DNA from 2 places in the Paenibacillus andongensis genome. Region 2 is predicted to be linked to the other one. Evidence: a T-box and tRNA genes for the amino acid it is inferred to sense, from the RefSeq annotation. Region 2 holds a T-box; the other holds one or more tRNA genes.
What was found. The T-box of region 2 lies ahead of leuS (leucine--tRNA ligase). A T-box ahead of a tRNA ligase gene usually reads a tRNA of that ligase, here a tRNA-Leu.
Positions count from the first base shown of each region.

Region 1 (11,090 bases), 3.5 Mb from region 2:
ATCGAGAGCTGCAGCAATGGATCGAGCAGATCTCTATGGCATCGTTTGGGAGGCCTTTTGTACATCAGGCGCGGTTTAACCGGAGGTTGAGGTCGACGGGCGGGCGTTATTTTACCAAGTCCCATGATATCGAAATCAGTTGGATGCAATGGGAGACATTTGGACGAGATGAGATTGAGAAAATCATTAAGCATGAACTTTGTCATTATCATTTGCATATATTAAAGCGTGGCTACCAGCATCGCGATCATGATTTCAAAACCTTGCTGGCTGAGGTCGGAGGTACCCGGTTCTGTCGTTCGCTGCCGCGGGCTTCCCAGAAACAATCCTATAAATATAGGTTGGAATGCGTCAATTGCAAAACCGAATACTACCGCAAGCGCAAAATGGATGTACGGAAATATGCATGTGGAAAATGTAAGGGGAAATTGAAATCGTATACACTTGACTTACCAGCGCCTTCATAATAAAATAATACTTGTTCATTCCCTGATAGCTCAGTTGGTAGAGCACTCGACTGTTAATCGAGTTGTCACAGGTTCGAGTCCTGTTCGGGGAGCCATATCTTTTTGGAGAGATACCCAAGTGGCTATAAGGGGACCCTCTGCTAAGGGGTTAGACTGCGTAAGCGGTGCGAGGGTTCGAATCCCTCTCTCTCCGTATCTGAAATAGCTGAAATTAAGCTCAATGGCGTTCATGCCGTTGGGCTTTTTTTGTTAGTGAAGCACATTCATTTTTAACAGTTTTCTAACATCTATCAAACGAATTTCGGGTATAGTGATCAAAAATAGATTAATGACGGGGGTAGAATTTGTGGCAAAATTGTTTTCAATACGTGTAAGACTCCTTTTATTACTATTAGTTCCTTCTATGCTGTATCTAGGCACAAGTGTGTTTTTACTGCAGCAAAGCAAGTCCAATACGGAAGTATTGGCATCATCCCTTTACGAAACGACGAATAAAAGCACTTCACTTATCTTGAATGCCGATCGTGATATGTATCAGGCTTTGACAGCTTACCAGCTGTTGGTATCGGGGACGTTGACTGCGGAAGAGAAGACGAAGCAGCTTAAAGTCTTAAAAGACAATATCGATCAAGCGAATACAAGAGTTGGACAAGCGGCAGATATTATGAATGCTAAACAGTTGTTACAAACAGCGCATACAGAGACGAAGCTAACCATTGAGCAGAACATAGTTGGATTTCATACGTCTTTTGACCAATGGGTGAAAGAAGCGAATGCGGTTGTTCAGTCTTCAAGTACTGGAAAAGGGATTATTAATGATGCTAAATTAATAGCAACTTTCGAAAAAGGCCGCGAGGGCATGAATCAAATCGGTGAAATTTTGGATGCCTATGCGAAATCAAATATTGAAGAGATCAAGGCTCAAAATGATAAAACGGCAAAAACAATCTACATATCTGTTGCAATGATCATCATTTTGCTCATGTCAGCAGGTTGGATGGTTATTAGTAAGATAATGAAAACGGTCAAAAACATCATGAAAGTTACCAGCCAAGTAGCGGCAGGAGATCTTCGACATGAGCCTCAGGTCAAGTATACCAAGTGCGAACTAGGAAAAATTACAGAGTCAGTAGATATGATGGTTTCGAAAATTAAGGGGTTGATCGGTACGATCGCTCACAATACGCAGTTCGTTCACGATGCATCTATCGAGCTTTCGGATAGTTCCAAGGAATCGGCTAAAGCCTCTGAGCATGTGGCTACCAGTATTCAAGAGATGACGCAGGACGTCGAGGTGCAGGCAAGAAGCAGTGCAGAAACGAGCCGAGCGATTGAGGAAATGGCGATTGGGATTCAAAGGGTGGCTGAAAATTCAGGCGTTATGGCAGAGCACTCTTCCTTAACTTCTCGCTATGCCGAACTTGGCAATGACTTGCTTGTGAAGCTGCAGCAGCAAATCGTGAACATGTTGAAATCGGTCGAGCAGCTCTCACAAACCGTACAATCCTTAACACGTAAATCGGATGAGATTGGTCTTATTGCATCGAGCATTACAACGTTTGCGAATCAAACGAATCTGTTGTCGCTGAATGCTTCCATCGAGGCAGCTAGAGCGGGTGAGCACGGCAAAGGGTTTAACGTTGTTGCGAACGAAATTCGTAAGCTTGCATCGCAATCTATCGAGTCAGCAGAGGGAATTAATCAATTAATCCATGAGACGAGAGTCGAGATCGCCAGTGTTTCCAATTCCATGAATGCAACCAAGCAGGAAGCTAGTGCAGGATCGAGCATGATGCATGAAGTGAATCAGAGCTTTCATACCATCATGCAATCGGTGACACACATTGTGACGCAAATTCATGAGACTTCAGCGATTACCCAGCAAATGTCGGCAAGCTCCGAGGAGATTTCTGCGACCATGGATCAATCGGCAACGACTTCAACGCAGATTTTGAACAAATCGCAAGGAGTTGCTGCTGCAACCGAGGAGCAGTTGGCGATGATGCAGAATATTGCTGCTGCTTCCGAACAGCTTAGATCTGTAGCAGATACTTTGAATCAATCTGTTTCTTATTTTCAAATTAAATAGCTGCTAATTGTAAAAGGCACCCCCTGTGAATGATGATTCACGGTGAAGTGCCTTTTTTTGTTAAAACCAATGCTTACGTTTAAAGTAATACCACATCACACAGCTTAAGAGGATCATAAGGATCCAGACGTATAGATATCCATAATCCCAATGCAGCTCGGGAATGTTTTTGAAATTCATGCCATACAGTCCGACGACGAAAGTCAGAGGAAGAAAGATCGTGCTAAAGATTGTTAATGTCTTCATAATTTCATTCATCCGGTCGGACTTCATACTCATTTGGAGCTCGAGAAGACCGGTTAGCGATTCCCGGAAAATGTCCAAAGAATCCACGACTCGTGAGATGTGATCCATGATATCCAGGAAATAGACATCATCTTCTTCACGTGTGTAGGGGAAGGAGTGGTGCGCGATGGCGGAAAGAGTAATCCTTTCCTCCACAATGACGCGGCGCAGCTGATGCATACTCCGTTTAAGTTGGAAAATATCCTGTGCAATGCGAATCCTAGGGTTGCGATATACGGCCTGTTCCATGCTATTTAGGCGATCATCAAAATGATCCGCAACGATGGAGTAATCATCGACACATCGATCGAGTATCGCATGAAGTATGGCTCCTGGATGCCTTAATCGATCTTCGACCTCTTGGCAGGTAAGGTAAAGCTGATCTATGAAGGGGAGATTGTCCTTGTATACAGTTATCACAAAATTTGATCCGATCACGATCCCTATTTCCTTCGGTTCTAGCTGCTCGGATATCGCAAAAAAGGTCAGAAAAACATGATTCTTATACGTATCCATCTTCGGTCGTTGGTTCAGCTTAATTGCATCCTCAACGAGCAGCGGGTGGCACTTGTATAAGTCGCCTAAGACATGTTTAACTTCATCAGGAGAGGGGTTCTCCATTCTCACCCAAGCTACTTCGTTCGAGCCGGGAACGCGTACCGTTTCCTCATGGACCGTTCCATGGGTAGATTCATAAATTAACATGAACGACAAGCACCTCGAGTATTTGGAATTGGTCTCAGCATACCATATTTGCCTGTGAGCATTCCAGATTTTGTGCTTGTCAACGACGACAGAATCTATTATAATTACAAATGTCGTCAAAATGGGCTGCATAAGCTTACAGACATTCGTGGCCCGTTGGTCAAGTGGTTAAGACACCTCCCTTTCACGGAGGTAACAGGGGTTCGAGTCCCCTACGGGTCATCTTTACTTTCATACCTCGCGGTCGTGGTGGAACGGCAGACACACCATCTTGAGGGGGTGGCGCTCACAAGGCGTGAGGGTTCAAATCCCTCCGACCGCATCCCAGTTTTACAAGCCTGAAACCCTTACTAGTTGAGGGTTTTTTTGTTTTGTAACAGGATGTTTGAAACATGGTGGTACAGCTTTATAAATCCCCCTTATTGAGAACAGCTATCGGATGTCAGATATATTCAGGAGAATAACGATCCAACGCCATTAATGGCAGTGGGTCGTTTTTTGTTTTAATCGCAAATTAAAAAAGCCCCGAAGGGCTTACTATGGTGTTACTTCTTGGTATCGTCTTTTGGTAATAAGTTACTCATGTATTACATACCAAGTGCCGTGAAACCGGATGTACCCTGTTACATTCACTGACTTCGGTTTGAACCTCCAGATCATCCATTTCATGACTGCACAACCTTTCATGTGAGCGCTATGCTCTGTAGTCTGTCAAATGGTCCAGTCTGTTAAGTGATGGGCTAAGAACGCATCCCATAGGAGCTCCTGGTATGTTTTTTAACTAATCAAATAAAGTGATGCGACGCCCAGTATTGGAACCACAAAGAGCATGATCGCGAGTCGAATGGAGATTAAATCTTCGTGTGAGTACACTGAAGCCACAACCTTTCTAAGTATAGTACGATAGTTATTCAATTTGAGTCTTGTCGAATCCTTTGATGAAAAAGCACTACTTTTGTCAGCAATATTGTATGTTTTATGCAACGAAATGCAATGCATTAGGAATCAAATTGGATTATCGATATCCGATATGTATGATTCTTTTTTCACACAATTGGGTAAAATGAAATGAACTTAAAAAAACATGGCGGGTGATAACATGTTATCTGTAATTAAACGATTTCTTATCGGTCAGCCGTTAAAGTCAAACGAACTTGGGGAACAAAAGCTTAATAAAAAGAAAGCTTTGGCTATCCTATCTTCCGATGCTTTATCATCAGTTGCTTATGGGCCTGAGCAGATTCTAATCGTTTTGATTACCGTAAGTGCGGCAGCTTTTTGGTACACAATCCCTATCGCAATAGGTGTTCTGTTTCTTCTAGTAGCACTTATATTGTCGTATCAACAAATCATATATGCCTATCCGCATGGCGGCGGGGCTTATGTCGTATCGAAGGAAAATCTCGGGATGAACGCGGGTTTATTTGCAGGAGGATCCCTTTTAGTTGATTACATACTAACGGTGGCGGTAAGTATTTCGGCTGGTACGGATGCCATTACTTCTGCCTTTCCGCACTTACATCCTTATAATGTGATTATTGCCGTCCTACTTGTTATTTTCATTACGATTTTAAATCTCAGGGGTATAACGGAGTCGGCTTCTATTTTAGCTTATCCTGTGTATCTATTTGTTCTGGCTTTGTTTATCTTAATTGGTGTCGGATTATACCATATCGTAACGGGGAATGTCTCAGCTGAACTGCATGCTCCAATTGGCACGCCTGTTGCTGGTATTTCCTTGTTTTTATTACTGAGAGCCTTCTCATCGGGGAGTTCTGCTTTAACAGGGGTTGAAGCTATATCTAATGCCATTCCAAACTTCGAAGATCCAGCTCCAAAAAATGCTTCCAAAACATTGATGGCGATGGGTTTATTACTTGCCCTTTTATTTGCGGGAGTCGTATATCTAGCGTATTACTATGGGATTTCTCCCAAAGAAAAGGAAACGGTTGTCTCGCAAATTGCTGCGGAAACGTTCGGTAGAAATTTTATGTATTACATCATTCAAGGCACAACAGCTATGATTCTTGTTCTAGCTGCGAATACGGGATATTCCGCTTTCCCCTTACTGGCTGTTAATCTGGCCAAGGATAAATTTATAGCAAGGATGTTTACGATTAGAGGAGATCGACTAGGGTATTCCAACGGGATCATTTTTCTTGCGGTTACATCAATCCTGTTAATCATTCTTTTCAAAGGAAAAACGGAGCATTTAATCCCTCTGTATGCGGTCGGAGTGTTCATTCCATTTACCTTAGCACAGACGGGGATGCTGATGAAATGGATCCGTGAGAAACCGAAAGGCTGGATTGTTAAATTAACGATTAATTTAGTTGGAGCTTTCATGAGTTTTACGGTCATGATGATTTTCTTCATTACCAAGTTTGGGCAGGTGTGGTCCGTACTTGTCTTTTTGCCTCTGATTGTTTTTATTTTTCATCAAATCAAGAAACATTACGAGGCCGTTGGCGAACAATTACGAATAACAACTTGTGAACCAGCGATTCCTATTGAAGGAAATGTGATGATTGTGCCTGTTGCGGGTATTACACATGTGGTAGAGAACTCTTTGAATTATGCCAAATCCCTTTCGCCCGATCAGATCATCGCCGTTTATGTGGCTTTCGAAAGAGACGCCGAGAAACAATTTGAGGAGAAATGGAATACGTGGCAACCCGATATAAGGCTGGTGACTTTACATTCCCATTATCGGAGCATTGTTCAACCATTGACGAAATTTATTGATACAGTCGAGCATAAAGCGGCTGAATCCAATTATCGGGTAACTGTCTTAATCCCGCAGTTCATTCCAAAGAAAAGCTGGCAGCATATTCTCCATAATCAATCCAGCTTACTTATTAAAGCTTTCCTGCTCTACAGAAGGGATCTTATCGTAACGACAGTACCTTATCATTTGAAAAAATAAAAAGGTGGCCTTACATTCATGTAAGGCTGCTGTCTCCATAGACCTACGAATAATCTTGAAGATTATGTCTTAATAGACACTCATTCAAGAACGGCGTAGGATGGTTTTTCTTGAGATTTGTATGTTTTGGGTTTGAGCGAGCTTAATGAGAAGAAGTAACTGTGGCTGTCGTAAATACCTGCAATTGTACATGCTTTTTTTCTTCGAATAGCTCCTGTTTGTACATTCCTGCAATAGTGCAGGCTTTTACGGTCTTTTTTTAATTTCAGGATGGAAAAGATAAAATTCCTGCAGAATAGCAGGCTTTTCCTTTTTTTAAACGATTTTAGCAAAAATCTCTGCACATTCGCAGTAATTTTGAGCCGTTGAGTAATTGTTCTCCTCGAACGTTGGTGAAGCCCTAAGGGGATTCAGCCGCTACAGGCAAAAGCTACTTGTGCACCGGCGAGCAGCAATAGTCCCTTACAAAGGAACCTGCAACAGCGCTTGGAACCTGCTTCCCTGCCTATGCACGAAAGATTGGGTTTACACTTTTCACAGCATGTTTATTAACGCTGCTAAGAAGCCCGATAGTAGAGATTCTCTGCTCTTAGGCTTCTTTTTGCTGTTCAAAATTTGGAGGAGAGTGAATCTATTATGTATCCAGTTATTTATTTGAGCATTCTACTGGGGCGTATATCTCATTCTGAGCCAATCAATTTTTATGCTTTTTTTATACAGATGCTATAGATTCTTTACCCCCTTTTTATACGGTTCGGCGTTACACTGTTCCAGGGAGCAATTGGTTCTGTCTGACTTCAAGGAGGTGTGTTATGTACAACGATGTGACGATGGTTTTATTAATCGCAGTATCATTTGTAGTGTTTTGGGGATTTGTGAAATATTGTGAAAAAGCGTGAGCTCATGTACCGAAACGAGGTTATTGACCAATCCTTTTAGGAGGCAAACATATGATTGTTATTGGAATAATTGCATTTGCCATTATGGTATATCTCGGTTTTGTTCTAGTGAAACCAGAGAAATTTTAAGCATAGAATATGAGCTTATGTAAGCAGGGGGAGAACCTACTATGGGTATGGGATTGTTACAGGTCATCATCACACTGGGTATTATTATGCTTTTGGTGAAGCCTGTGGGTAGTTATTTGGTTAAAGTGTTTGGACATGAAAAGAGCCGCCTTGATCGTGTTTTTGGTCCTATTGAGCGTGCATTCTATCGTTTGATGGGTGTCAAAGAAGGGGAAGCGATGGGCTGGAAAAAGTATGTAGGAGCCGTATTATTACTGAATTTGGTTATGATGCTCTTGATTTATGCGATATTTCGACTTCAAAAATACTTGCCTCTAAATCCAGACAGCATCGGTAATATGCCACCGGCTTTAGCTTTTAATACCGCTATTTCTTTTATTACAAATACGAACTGGCAAGCGTACAGCGGTGAAAATACATTGTCCTATTTCTCACAAATGGTGGCAATAACGTTCCCGATGTTTACATCGGCTGCAACTGGATTTGCAGTGGTGGTTGCCTTTATTCGCGGTTTAATTGGACGTCAAGATAATCTCGGTAACTTCTACGTGGATATTACAAGAGCGATTACTAGGGTGTTTCTGCCGCTTAGCTTTATTGTTGCTTTAGTCTTAGTTTTTCAAGGTATTCCGCAAACTTTGCTGGGAGCCGTACAGGCTACAACCATTGAAGGAGCCGGGCAAACGGTTACTCGTGGGTTAGTGGCTTCGCTCGAATCTATTAAGCATATAGGTACTAACGGTGGTGGGTGGTTCGGTACGAATGCCGCGCATCCTTATGAAAATCCGACCCCGGTGTCTAACTTGATTCATATTATTTGTATGATGCTGCTGCCTACATCGCTGGTTTACGCATTTGGATTAATGATTAAGAACAAGAAACAAGGCTGGACGATCTTTGCTGCAATGGGGATCATTTTTATCGTGATGTTGTCAACGGTATTCTACGCCGAGTATCGCGGTATAACGGCGATTGATGCGATGGGCGTACATGGCAACATGGAAGGCAAAGAAGTAAGGTTTGGGTTGTCTGAGACTGCCCTATTTACAGCCGTAACCACAGCTGCAACAACAGGCAGCGTAAACTCGATGCATGAGTCGCTTACTCCACTCGGAAGCATCGCCCCATTTGCAGAAATGATGTTGAACAATGTGTTCGGGGGTAAAGGGGTAGGCTTGTTAAACGGGTTGCTTTACCTAATCTTGTCTGTTTTCATTTGTGGGCTGATGGTGGGCCGTACGCCTGAGTTTTTAGGTAAAAAGATTGAAGGCAAAGAAGTGAAGTTGGCGGCAATCGCCATTCTGATCCATCCGCTCATTATTCTGGCACCGACAGCTTGGGCACTTATTCGTCCAGAATCCATTACCTCGATAGCCAATCAGGAGATGCATGGGTTGTCTGAAGTGCTGTATGCTTTCACATCAGGTGCTGCCAATAATGGCTCTTCTTTTGGTGGATTAACAGCCAATACGAACTTTTACAACTTGGGTATCGGTATGGTCATGCTGTTTGGCCGCTACATTTCAATCATCGCTATGTTGGCTATTGCAGGTTCACTTGCTACCAAGCGTGTAGTTCCTGTTACGACAGGTACATTGCGCACGAATACACCCTTATTTATGGGGATTTTAATCATGATTATTCTAGTTATTGGTGCTCTAACGTTCTTCCCGGCGCTGGCATTGGGGCCGATTGCTGAACATTTGGCTGCGCGTTAAAGGATAAACGAGGGAGAAAGGAAGTATTTATATGGCTGCGGAACGTAAAAAAACAATGACAAAAGAAATGATGAATCAAGCTATCGTTGATTCGTTTAAAAAATTAAATCCTTGGGCGATGATCAAAAATCCGGTCATGTTTGTGGTTGAAATCGGCACGGTCATTACGCTTCTGCTTTCGCTCGCGCCCGATCTATTTGGTACTTCAGAAGTAGGGCGGGGTTACAATGTCGCGGTGTTTTTGATCTTGCTTTTCACCTTGCTTTTCGCGAACTTCGCGGAAGCTTTGGCGGAAGGTCGGGGCAAGGCGCAGGCGGATTCCCTGCGGAAGACGAAATCCGATACGAAGGCTCGCTTGGTTCAAAAAGATGGTTCTTATAAGGAAGTGTCTTCGACTTCTCTCCGTAAGGGAGATGTAGTCCGCATTGAAATCGGGGAGATCATCCCATCAGACGGTGAAATTATTGAAGGTTTGGCATCGATTGATGAATCCGCCATTACCGGCGAATCCGCTCCGGTTATTAAGGAAGCAGGAGGTGACTTCTCATCCGTAACAGGTGGAACACGAGTCGCTTCGGACTATATCGTTGTCAAAGTGACGACGGATCCCGGTGAATCGTTCTTGGATCGCATGATCGCACTCGTGGAAGGCGCCAAACGGCAGAAAACGCCGAATGAAATTGCCTTAACGACGCTGCTTGCCGTACTGACTTTGATCTTCTTAATCGTCATTGTAACCATGGTGCCTATGGCGAAGTATTTGGATGTGAAATTGGAGATTTCCACGTTGATTGCCTTGCTTGTCTGTCTCATTCCGACAACAATCGGCGGTCTCTTGTCAGCTATCGGTATCGCAGGTATGGACCGTGTGACGCAGTACAACGTGCTTGCTATGTCGGGTAAAGCGGTGGAAGCTGCTGGCGACATCGATACGATGATCCTAGATAAAACGGGGACGATCACATTCGGGAATCGGATGGCTGCGGAATTTGTTCCCGTGACTGGCGTAACTGCTAAAGACATCACTTTTACAGCCTTACAAGCATCGGTGAAAGACGAAACTCCTGAGGGACGCTCCATTGTGGAGCTTGCGAACAAGCTTGGGGAGACGTGGCAAGCAGATAGCTATCAAGGTGCAGAAATGGTGGAGTTTACCGCCGAAACACGGATGTCGGGACTTAATTTAGCTGATGGTAAACAAGTCCGCAAGGGTGCTGTCGACGCGATTAAGAAATATGTAGCAGCTATGGGCGGGAAAATTCCTAGTGATCTAGAAGCGATCACAAACCGAATTGCCAAAGCTGGTGGAACTCCGCTGGCAGTCGCGGTTAACGAGCGGATCTATGGGGTCATTTACCTGAAGGATACGGTAAAACCGGGCTTGAAGGAACGGTTTGCTGAACTTCGCGCCATGGGCATCAAAACGGTCATGTGTACTGGTGATAACCCTCTTACAGCTGCAACGATCGCACTTGAGGCCGGTGTAGACGAGTTTATTGCTGAGGCGAAGCCGGAAGATAAAATTGCCGCGATCAAAAAAGAGCAGCAAGAAGGTAAACTCGTAGCCATGACAGGCGACGGAACGAATGACGCTCCTGCGCTTGCGCAAGCCGATGTAGGTTTGGCGATGAATTCAGGCACGATGGCTGCGAAAGAAGCCGCCAACATGATCGATCTGGATTCCGATCCGACCAAGCTGCTTTCTGTCATCTCCATCGGTAAACAGCTGCTGATCACTCGCGGAGCTTTAACTACGTTTTCCATCGCAAACGACATTGCCAAATATTTCGCGATTATTCCTGCGATGTTTATTCTAGCTATGCCGCAGCTGCAGGCCTTGAATATTATGAATCTGGCTTCGCCGGAATCGGC
Region 1 covers NZ_CP104467.1:6,581,929-6,593,018, reverse strand. The annotation lists gene NYR53_RS29490 (SprT family protein) at 1-467, shown strand, start outside; tRNA gene NYR53_RS29485 (tRNA-Asn) at 487-562, shown strand; tRNA gene NYR53_RS29480 (tRNA-Ser) at 572-660, shown strand; gene NYR53_RS29475 (methyl-accepting chemotaxis protein) at 814-2,556, shown strand; gene corA (magnesium/cobalt transporter CorA) at 2,617-3,546, opposite strand; tRNA gene NYR53_RS29465 (tRNA-Glu) at 3,697-3,768, shown strand; tRNA gene NYR53_RS29460 (tRNA-Leu) at 3,787-3,868, shown strand; gene NYR53_RS29455 (APC family permease) at 4,646-6,472, shown strand; gene NYR53_RS34555 (potassium-transporting ATPase subunit F) at 7,423-7,500, shown strand; gene kdpA (potassium-transporting ATPase subunit KdpA) at 7,548-9,218, shown strand; gene kdpB (potassium-transporting ATPase subunit KdpB) at 9,250-11,090, shown strand, end outside.
Region 1: it encodes a tRNA-Leu, which carries the amino acid that the T-box ahead of leuS (leucine--tRNA ligase) is inferred to sense. The anticodon was not compared.

Region 2 (11,090 bases):
GCCGGGGACGGGCTGCGCAGCGTCCCGTGCAGCGTCAGGGCGTCGCCTCGGCGCCAGCCCGATGCCACCGCCTGCTGCTCCTGCTGGAGCAGGCGCAGCGAGACCTGCACGCTTTCCCCGCCGAGCGGGAAAGCTTCCGTGTCTGGGAAGCGGATGGACTCCGCTTCCATCGTGAAGCTGGCCCTGTCGCCGTCTACGGTGACAGGGCTGGAAAATCTGCCGAGCAGCGTGACCTCGCTGCCGTCAAGGGTCATCTGCTGCGCCAGCGGCAGCAGCGCAGAGACGTTGCGCTGGTCGGTCCATTGGAAGTAGCCATAGGCTACTCCGACCAGCAGCAAGGCGCACAGCGGCTGTCTGCCAGGCAGCCGCAGCGCGTAGATGACGATAAGCGCGGCTAACAGCAGCGCGCTCGTCATCAAAGATAACCACCGCAGCTCCGTATAGAGCGCCAGCGCGTAGCCAGTTATCCACAGACAACAACCTATAACAACTGGTCGTTTCAATAGCATTTGCATATGTAATTTCCCCCCTCCTCTTGAATGTTATAAAGCCAAATTGTAATCATCCATCCCATCTCTTTCACCTTTGAGGAGTCTCATATTGGAATCCATCGTCATATATGCTCTTTTGAGGTCGCCGGATGAATGAATCCATATTCTCCATTGAAAGATGTTGTAGAAAGTAAAACAATTATTGTCTAGATCCCGCATATTCCCCTTAGTTATTGTATAATGTACAACAATTTAGCCCCATAAAAGGCCATTTCGCAACAAATGAGCTCGAAATGTTGTACAAACTGCAACTTCAAGTTGCAAAATAGCCTTTTGGCGTATAAATTGTTGTAGAAACTACAACATTGATAACCACCTTAGCCCATCTACCTTCACGAAGCTGGTATCTGACTCAAAAATCGATTTTTGGAGTCCTTTGATTTCCATGCTTTTTCCCAGCTGCATAAACAAACAAAAAACCTCTCCCCAGAGCAGCCCCATTGGCTGCTTCTAGAAAGAGGTTCTTCCTCTTAATTCAGTAGACATATTTAATTCACGACGTCAGATACCGTACCAGGCGGAGGTTCATATCCTTCCATTCTACGGAATACGATGCCTCTGTCCTCCATCAAATGGCTTACTTTCTCATGGTCCTTGGGGTATCCACGATGGAAAACGATTTCTGTCACACCACTGTTGGCCAACATATTCGCACATGTCCAGCATGGCTGATCTGTCACATAGACAGTTGATCCTTCGCGATCTTCCCGATCCGTAAACAGCAGCAGATTTTGCTCTGCATGAATCGTACGAATACATCGCTGTTTACGAATAACTTCCTCGGTATCATCCACCACTTTTAGCTCGATTTCTTCTACAAGCATGCAACCTGCCTCTGTACAATCGGGTACACCCATGGGCGCACCATTATAAGCTGTTCCAAGTAGCTTCTTACCTTGAACCAACACTGCCCCAACGTGCCGACGGTTACACCTTGATCGCGTTGAGGCCATGTAAGCAATATCTAAGAAATAAGTATCCCAATCTTTACGGTTGCTCATAACGGATTGTTATTCCTCCTTCAGAATACCCCTCTTTAATCTTGGATCCCTTTTTTCATTTCTAGTATTCTCTCATATTTCCTAGCAAATTAAAAGAAAGGAAAGGATTAAGACGAAGTTACATAAAGAAATACCTTTAACTTCTCGAGCATTTTCTCCCCGATGCCCTTCACTTCCATCAGCTCTTCAATCCGGCTGAATCTCCCCTTTTTCAACCGATAATCCAGTATGGCCTTTGCCTTGCTCTCTCCAATGCCCGGTAATTCATCTAGCTGCTTGAGCGTAGCTGTATTAAGATCCAATTGTCCCGTAGACCGTGCTGCCGGCAAATTAGTTTCAGCTTTTTCATTAGATACCACAGAAGGCGTAAAAATTGATGAAAACGCTGGTATTGTTTCCTTCGGTACTGTGTCTCCTGTTGCCTTCAATTCTGTGTCCATTGTTTCATTCGGTTCTGTGTGTATTGTTGCCTTCAATTCTGTATCTATCGTTTCCTTCCTCTCTGAGTCTATCGTTGCTTTGGGTTCAGGGTCTATCATTGCCTTCGGTCCTGTGCCTTTCGCACCCTTCGGTTCTGTCCCTATAGTAGATTTCAAGTCTGATTTTCTAGGTTTTACCTCAGGTGCCGGCTCCTCACTATTTTGAGCAATCATAGCCTGCATTTGAGTGTTCATAGGCATAAAATCTGTCCGTATCAAAGACCTGCCCCCACGAAGGAATGGCCAAACGACAAAAGCAAATAAACTGATCACTGCCGCCATGAGCAGTATCCTTCCTCTTTTGGAACTTAAAAAATCCACGAATTCCCTCCTTAGAGTTTTGCTTTAGCAAAACTAACTTCGTAAGCATGAACTTTAGCGTTTTGCTTTAGCAAAACTAACTTCGTAAGCATAAACTTTAGAGTTTTCCTTCATCAAAACTTACACTTAAGCTTTTCCAAACATAATTACTGACATATGAACATATACATGAAAAAGCATCCGAATGGCATGGCATTTAAAACGAGCCCCGTTCAATAAACTATGAAAGAAAGTGACTGATTTATTCGGGAGGGATTACTGGATGAAAGCAGGATTCATCGGTACTGGGAGTATGGGAAGTATTCTGATTGAAGCGTTCATTCATTCTGGAGCATTCAATCCGGAGCAAATTATTGCGGGAAATCGAACGATACGTAAAGTTGAGCTGCTTGCGGAGACATATCCTGGACTACATGTTGCCGGGTCGAATAGAGAAGTCGTACTGGGGAGCGATCTCATCTTTCTATGTGTGAAGCCGTCTGAATTCAAGAAGGTTATTGATGAAATCAAAGAGGACGTGCTTCCCTCTCAATTCATCGTATCCATTACTAGTCCTGTCCTGCTCAAACATTTGGAAGGTCTTCTGCCTGCGAAAATCAGCAAAATTATCCCAAGTATCACGAACTACGTGTTAAGTGGTGCTACACTATGTATTCATGGAAATCGAATGCAGCCCGAGGACAAAGAATGGCTTGAGAATCTATTTGCGCATATTTCCTCACCAATTCGTGTTTCCGAAAATTTTACGCGGATCTCTTCGGACATATCCAGCTGCGGTCCCGCATTTCTTGCCAAATTTCTGCAATCTTTTATTGATGCAGCTGTTGAGGCAACTGGTATTTCGGTTGAGGAAGCTACCTTACTTGCCAGTGAAATGACGCTAGGCACAGGAAAGCTGCTGACGACCGGAGGATTCAACCCTGCTACTCTACAAAAACGTGTATCTGTCCCCGGTGGAGTTACAGAGGAAGGTTTACGGATTTTGGACGACGAGCTTGCGGGGATATTCTCAAGTGTCATCTCTGCTACACATGCCAAATATGAAGAAGACGTTGAGAAGGCTGAGCTGCTCTTTAATTTGTAGCAGCAGCCTTCCCAAATTGCCAACTTCCCTTGCTATCCTACAACAATATTAACTAATTTGCCTTTTACAACAATCAATTTGCGAACGGCCTTTCCGGCGGTCGCTTCTTTAACTTTATCGAGTTCAAATGCGATTTTCTCCATCGCTGCTTCATCTGTATCTTTGGAAATTAGCACACGATCAACAATTTTACCATTAACCTGTACAACAATCTCTATTTCATTATCGACAGTCCACGCTTCGTCATAGGTTGGCCAAGGCTGATAGGTAATTGATTCTGTGCCGCCAAGCTTCTCCCAAAGTTCTTCAGCCAAATGAGGAGCAATTGGAGATAACATCTGCACGAAATTTTTCATTGCTTCAAGCGGTAAACGTTCTGTTTTATAGGCTTCGTTAACGAAAATCATCATTTGACTGATCGCCGTATTAAACCTAAGAGCTTCGAAGTCCTCGGTTATTTTTTTGATCGACCGGTGCCAAGTACGTTTGAACGTATCACTGCCCAATGTTTCGTCGGCGCTGATTTTAGCGTTAATTTGACCATTCTCGTCAATGAACAGCCTCCAGACACGATTCAAGTAACGATGAATACCATCCACACCTGTTGTATTCCATGGTTTTGTAGCTTCAAGCGGTCCCATGAACATTTCATAAATACGCAGCGTATCAGCCCCTTGATCGCTGACGATATCGTCCGGATTGACAACGTTACCGCGAGATTTACTCATTTTCTCCATGTTTTCACCAAGAATCATCCCTTGGTTTACGAGCTTATGGAAAGGCTCTTTGGTATGAACAAAACCAAGATCATAAAGTACCTTATGCCAGAAACGCGCATACAGCAAGTGAAGTACAGCATGTTCCGCTCCGCCGATGTAAAGATCTACAGGCAGCCACTGCTGCTGAAGCTCATGCGAGCAAAACTCTTTATCATTACGCGGATCGATAAAACGCAGATAGTACCAGCAGCTGCCGGCCCATTGCGGCATGGTATTCGTTTCACGGCGAGCTTTCATGCCGGTTTCCGGATCAATCGTGTTTACCCATTCGGATACGTTCGCAAGCGGTGATTCTCCTGTACCAGATGGTTTAATTTCATCGACTTGCGGAAGTAAGAGCGGCAGTTGATCCACGGGAACAGGCTTCATTGTGCCATCTTCAAGATGAAGAATTGGAATCGGTTCTCCCCAATATCTTTGACGGCTGAAGAGCCAATCTCTCAAACGATAGGTTACTTTGCCGCGGCCTTTGTCGTTTTGCTCTAACCAACTGATCATATGGCTGATCCCTTGTTCGATGTTCATACCATTAATCGGACCGGAATTGACGTGTTCACCATCCCCCGCATAAGCTTCCTTCTCAACATTTCCGCCTTGAACGACTTCGATAATCGGCAAATCAAACTGTTTCGCGAACTCCCAGTCACGTTGATCGTGTCCAGGAACAGCCATGATTGCCCCCGTACCGTAGCCGCCAAGCACGTAATCAGCAATCCAAATTGGCACTTTCGCGCCATTTACCGGATTAACAGCATACGCCCCTGTGAAAACACCTGTTTTGTCTTTGGCCAAATCCGTACGCTCAAGATCGCTTTTACGTGACGCCTTCTCTTGGTATTCCTTAATGGCAGCGGCTTGATCATCTGTAGTAATTTGCGCAACAAGCTCATGCTCAGGTGCCAGAACACAATACGTAGCGCCAAACAATGTATCTGGACGAGTTGTAAACACGGTCAGACTCTTCTCATCGTGTCCATCAATTGCAAATTGAACTTCTGCGCCTGTTGATTTACCAATCCAGTTGCGCTGCATATCTTTAATACTTTCGGACCAATCCAGCTCCTCAAGATCTTCAAGAAGACGTTCAGCGTACTCAGTAATCTTCAGAATCCATTGACGCATTGGCTTACGAATAACGGGATGGTTACCGCGCTCGCTCAGACCGTCAATCACTTCTTCATTTGCAAGAACAGTCCCCAACGCAGGACACCAGTTTACGGGTACTTCATCCACATAAGCGAGTCCTTTATTGTACAACTGGATGAAAATCCATTGTGTCCATTTGTAATACTCAGGATCTGTTGTACTAATTTCACGATCCCAATCGTACGAGAAGCCTAGTGACTTAATTTGACGACGGAATGTATCAATGTTCTTCTTGGTGAATTCTCGCGGATCATTTCCCGTATCCAGTGCGTACTGTTCAGCAGGAAGTCCAAAAGCGTCCCATCCCATTGGATGAAGGACGTTAAAGCCTCTCATCCGTTTGAAACGTGAAACGATATCTGTTGCTGTGTAGCCTTCTGGATGTCCTACATGCAGACCAGCTCCAGATGGGTAAGGGAACATATCCAGCGCATAAAACTTCGGTTTATCCGAATTTTCAAGCACTTTAAATGTTTTCTTCGCATCCCAATAAGCTTGCCATTTCGGCTCAATAGCTTGTGGATTATAGCCTTGCTGCTCTTTTGTTTCTCTGGTTTCTTTCGTTTCCTGTGTCATGTGTAAAATCCTCCCTGTGTACAGCTATCCTATCCATGGTTCTAAGCGCTGTAAGCGCCAAAAAACCCCTCATCGCTAGCGGATATCGCTAGGGACGAGAGGTTAGATTCCCGTGGTACCACCCTAGTTAACACAAGGCATTCTTTGCCCGTGTTCACTCTTCCCCTTAACGCGGGTGAGACGATCCGGCTAGCACTATTTATAGGGATCTTTAAGTGTAACTCAAAGTCTCTCCGCTTTAAATGGCGATTCACCTTCTAGCTCCAAGGCGAGTTCACAAGACTGACATCTACCGGCTTCCACCCTACATCCGGCTCTCTGAGAGATGCTGTACAAGTTACTAATCCTCTTCTAAGCTTTAACAATCTAATTAGCTTTGATTATATGTAAAATAATGCCGCACTGTCAAGCCGCAATGGACTTCATTGACGTTATTTCTTTGCAATAAAGAAAGCTCGCTCTGTCATAGAGGTAGGTTCATCCCAAGTAAAATCAGAAGCCATATGCACCTCTGTGAAACCGACAGTAAGCAGCGTGTCCTTAAGCCATTGCAAAGAATAAGCTCGCTGCTGATGAGTTTCATCGATGCGTCGGAACGTATTCAAGCCGCTATCTTTGACAAATATGGTCAACTCGTGCTCAATCTGCACTCTTTCTTCATTCAACTCGCTTGTCCATATGTAGGCAACATCGTCTTCATTCAAGAAAAAGGGCTGAGAGTCTGCATAAGCGAACAACTGCTCAGGTGTATGCACATCAAAAAGGAAAAGACCGCCTGGCTTAAGCCCCTCAAAGGTTTGACGGAAAGCGTCCACGATATCTTCTTCTTCTAACAAATAGTTGAGACTATCACAGATCGAAAGCGCGACATCCACTTGTTCACCGAGGTCCCACTCACGTAGATCCTGTTGTACCCAATGAATGGCTCCACCGCGCAGTTGACTTTTGTACTCTCCCGTTTTTTGCTCGGCAACTGCCAGCATATCTTCAGATAAATCAATACCTGTCAGCTGGTACCCTTCCTTGGCTAAAGGAATCGTCAAATTCCCGGTACCACAGCCCAGATCAACAATCGTAGATGGTTGCATACCAAATCGTTCGAAGCTTTCTTTCACGAAACGAAGCCAATCTTCATATGGCATGCTATTCATCAAGCGATCATAGGTGTACGCGAATTTTTCGTAACTCATGTTAACCTTGCGTCTCCTCTTGCTTCAGATAGGTCCAATCATCCTCTTGATAAATGAGCCCGTCCTTCATAAGCTTGCCTAATGCGCGTTTGAAAGCCGCTTTACTGAGGCCAAATCGATCTTTGATAATATCAGCCGACGTTTTATCCGAAAATGGCATCGCATTCCCCGGCCGTTCTTGGAGGACACTCAAAATGCGCTCCGAATCTTCATCGATCCCTTTTTCTTTCCGGAGTCGCATCGATAGATTGACCCGTCCATCCTCTTCACGCACGAATGCGACCCGTACTTCAACCAACTCACCTACACGCAGCAAGCGTGTCCGTTCAGGAGCAGCAATAAGTCCAATAACACCATAGCCAAGGACTCCGGCTTCGCAAATGACAAAGGTACCAATTTGCAGCGGTCTGTACACACGTGCTTTGACCCACTGATTACTCCAACTCGAGGGTGCACGAACGCAAAGAGGAGCCAGGTCCTCCTCCAGAGCCAGCTTAGCAATTAAACGTCCTTGCCGATCGTGAGCTAATATGGCAAATACCTTATCCCCTACTTGAGGACGCAGTTCCTCAAGCTCCGGTACATGTCGGTAGGGAAGCAATAGGTTGCGACCCAGGCCCATTTCCAGGAAATATCCAAATCTAGGATGAATATCTACGACTTCCAGGAGTCCTACTTCGCCCATGAGAAGAAGAGGACGTTTCATCGTAGCCATCAATCGGTCCTGCGTATCGTGGAACAAGAAGGCTTCAACACGTTCACCGGGCGCAATCTTGCCTACGATTTCCGCATAAGGCAGAAGTACATCCTGCTGGCCGTCAGTTAAGAAATAACCGTTAGGAGGAACTTCCCTCGCTACTTCTAGGGTAACAAGGGATCCTGCTTCCATTCTCATACGCGCTCCACAACTTTGGCATCGGACCAAAGTCTTTCGATATTATAGTATTCACGATCATCGCGGTGGAAAACATGTAGAACAACGTCCCCTAGATCAAGCAGAACCCATCTTGCTGTATCAATACCTTCGTAGCCTCTGATAGTAACGCCGTGCTCATGCGCTTTCTTTCTAGCTTCGCCGGCAATCGCTTGCACTTGTGTTTCGGAATTCCCGTGACAAATAACGAAATAATCGGCGATTAAAGATACGCCTTTCAAGTTCAGGGTTACCACATCTGCCGCTTTTTTATCTTCAGCAGCCTCAACAACAAAAGCCAAAATTTCTTCTGGGTTTTTACTCATTCAATCATCCTCCAAGATTTAAGTGTTTATTTGTGTAATCAAATCGTTTCGAGTCAAAATAGTAAGTGGATAAATCCGTTTTCCTTTGGCAATTAAAAAGCTAATTGTAGAATCAAAACCGGCGACCAGCGCCTTCTCTAGGCTTCGCTCAGCGAGTTCGCGAATGAGATCAACACCCGGAAAATCACGTCCAGGCTCCATATAATCCGCTAAGCATACGATTTTGTCCATTAAAGTCATCTGAACACGGCCGGAGGTGTGATATCGGATGGCATCTAGGATCTCCTCATCCTGGATGCCAAATTGCTCCTTAGCGATATAAGCTCCAGCATGCGAATGCCACAGCTCCTTCTCATAGTCCAGTAAGTCCTGGGGCAATCCGTTATCGCGGATAATCTTAGCTTGCTCCTGAACGGGCCAATACTTGCAATAATCGTGCAAAATAGCCGCAAGGTCGGCTTTGATCGGGTCTCCACCAAAGCGCTTCGCCAAAATGACGCTAGTTTCCATGACACCGAGTGTATGCAGCCAGCGGCGTTCAGGCATTTGTTCCTTTACCGCCGTTATCAGTTCTTCACGATTCATACAACCGGTTCACCTCCATATAACGATTCACCGAGTCTGGGACAAGGTAACGGACAGAACCTTTCATTAGCCGTTCCTTTCGAATAGCTGTTGACGAAATTTCAACAAGCGGCATCGGTACAATTGTTACACGATTACGAATATTAATAGGCATTTGAGACAAATCAAGTTCATAACCAGGTCTAGCTAATCCGATAAAGCGAATATGCCGCACGATGTCATCAATGCGATGCCACTGCGGCAAATATTGAACCATATCCGCACCTATAATATAAGCAAATTCCGTACCTGGATATTCTTTGCAGAGCAGCTCAATCGTATCGATACTATAAGATACGCCGCCTTTGCTGATTTCGATATCAACTGGACGAAAAAAAGGGTTGCCTTCCGCAGCAAGGCAAACCATCTCCCATCGCTGCTTCGTCGTTGCTTTCGGTGCATTTGGCTTATGCGGCGGCACATTTGCCGGCATCAACCACACTTCCGCGAGATCTGCTTCCACCCTCGCTCTTTCCGCCGCGATCAGATGACCGCTGTGAATAGGATCGAAGGTGCCACCCATTATTCCGACAAGCATACTTCCACCTCTTTAGCGCGGCAGTTCAATCTTCTTCTTGTCACGCGATTCTTTGTAAAGCACGACGATTTTACCAATAACCTGCACGAGCTCTGCACCAGACTTTTCGGATAATTCAGTACCGACCTCGTCGCGGTCTTCTCCACTGTTGTTGAGCACAGTAATTTTAATTAATTCACGAACTTCCAAAGCTTCTTGAATATGACGGATTAAATGATCGTTTACGCCGCCTTTTCCTACTTGGAAAATCGGATCTAAATGGTGCGCCATTGAGCGCAAATAACGTTTCTGTTTGCCTGTTAACATGGATGTCCCTCTATTCATTCTTATTCAGCTAACGACTGTTCTACCACCTGTCTCATCGCCGCAACGGGCGCAGGGGTGCCAGTCCAATATTCAAAGGCAAAAGCACCTTGATAAATAAACATACCGAGTCCGCCATGTATGCGGGCTCCTCTTGCTTCCGCTTCACGAAGAAATCTTGTAATTCGCGGATTATAAATGAGATCGCTGACCAGATGATGCGAACGTAGAAGTTCAATCGGTAATGGCACTTCATCTACATGAGGATGCATACCGGCCGAAGTAGTATTCAGAACGAATTGGACCTCATCTACAACAGGTCCTAACTCGTCCATGCCAAGTCCAATCGCCTCCGTGTAAGCATTGATTGTGTTGGCAAGCTCCAAGGCGCGTTCTTTGGTACGATTCGCGATGTAGATACGGCGAGCTCCTTCTTTGGCAAGCGCATAGGCAACGCCTCTGGCAGCTCCACCAGCCCCAAGGAGAAGAACGCTTTTCCCTTTCAGTTCAATACCTGTCTCTTCCTTGAGTGATCGCACATAGCCAATACCGTCCGTATTGTAACCGATGAGCTTGCCAGCTTCATGAACGATGGTATTCACCGCCCCAACGATCCTAGCCCCTTCATCGATTTCATCCAAGTACTGCATAACCTCCACTTTATGCGGAATCGTTACGTTGATACCTCGATATCCCAATGCCCTTATCCCGCGAACTGCATCCCCAAGTTCTTCAGGACGAACGTGGAAAGCAGCATAAACTGCGTTAATACCTGCTTCCTGAAAAGCCCGATTCAACATAATCGGGGAACGGGAATGCCGTATTGGATCTCCGAAAACCCCAAATAGAATGGTATGACTGTCGATGCTCGTCACCAGTTTCTCCATGTTCTCCTCTTGTCCCCCTAAATCAACGACTCACGCGTGATAACCTTAATCCCCTTCGGCGCATGAACGGCAAGCTGAGCTCCAGCTAAGCTGTTCACTTTAATCCAGCCTAAACCAGAGATCAGCACATCCATCTGCTTCCCCTTCGGAATATGCAGCGGATGCTTCACAAGCTTAGGCAGCTCGTCCAAGTCCGCAAGATTAGGTGGCACAAGCATGACACCTCTATGTTCTTCATATAAATCATCAGCCTTTTCCAGCTTTGTACGATGAATTTGAATGGCATTAGACGTGTAGCAAGTGAATGATTGATGTTCTCCGCTAATAAAATCAAATCGAGCTAGGGCGCCAAAAAATAACGTTTGCGCTGCA
Region 2 covers NZ_CP104467.1:3,101,205-3,112,294, reverse strand. The annotation lists gene NYR53_RS13620 (DNA internalization-related competence protein ComEC/Rec2) at 1-515, opposite strand, end outside; gene NYR53_RS13615 (deoxycytidylate deaminase) at 1,040-1,552, opposite strand; gene NYR53_RS13610 (ComEA family DNA-binding protein) at 1,660-2,352, opposite strand; gene comER (late competence protein ComER) at 2,615-3,436, shown strand; gene leuS (leucine--tRNA ligase) at 3,469-5,937, opposite strand; T-box leader at 6,025-6,300, opposite strand; gene NYR53_RS13595 (class I SAM-dependent DNA methyltransferase) at 6,369-7,127, opposite strand; gene NYR53_RS13590 (CvfB family protein) at 7,129-8,022, opposite strand; gene rsfS (ribosome silencing factor) at 8,019-8,366, opposite strand; gene yqeK (bis(5'-nucleosyl)-tetraphosphatase (symmetrical) YqeK) at 8,385-8,951, opposite strand; gene NYR53_RS13575 (nicotinate-nucleotide adenylyltransferase) at 8,941-9,528, opposite strand; gene yhbY (ribosome assembly RNA-binding protein YhbY) at 9,541-9,834, opposite strand; gene aroE (shikimate dehydrogenase) at 9,855-10,718, opposite strand; gene yqeH (ribosome biogenesis GTPase YqeH) at 10,736-11,090, opposite strand, start outside.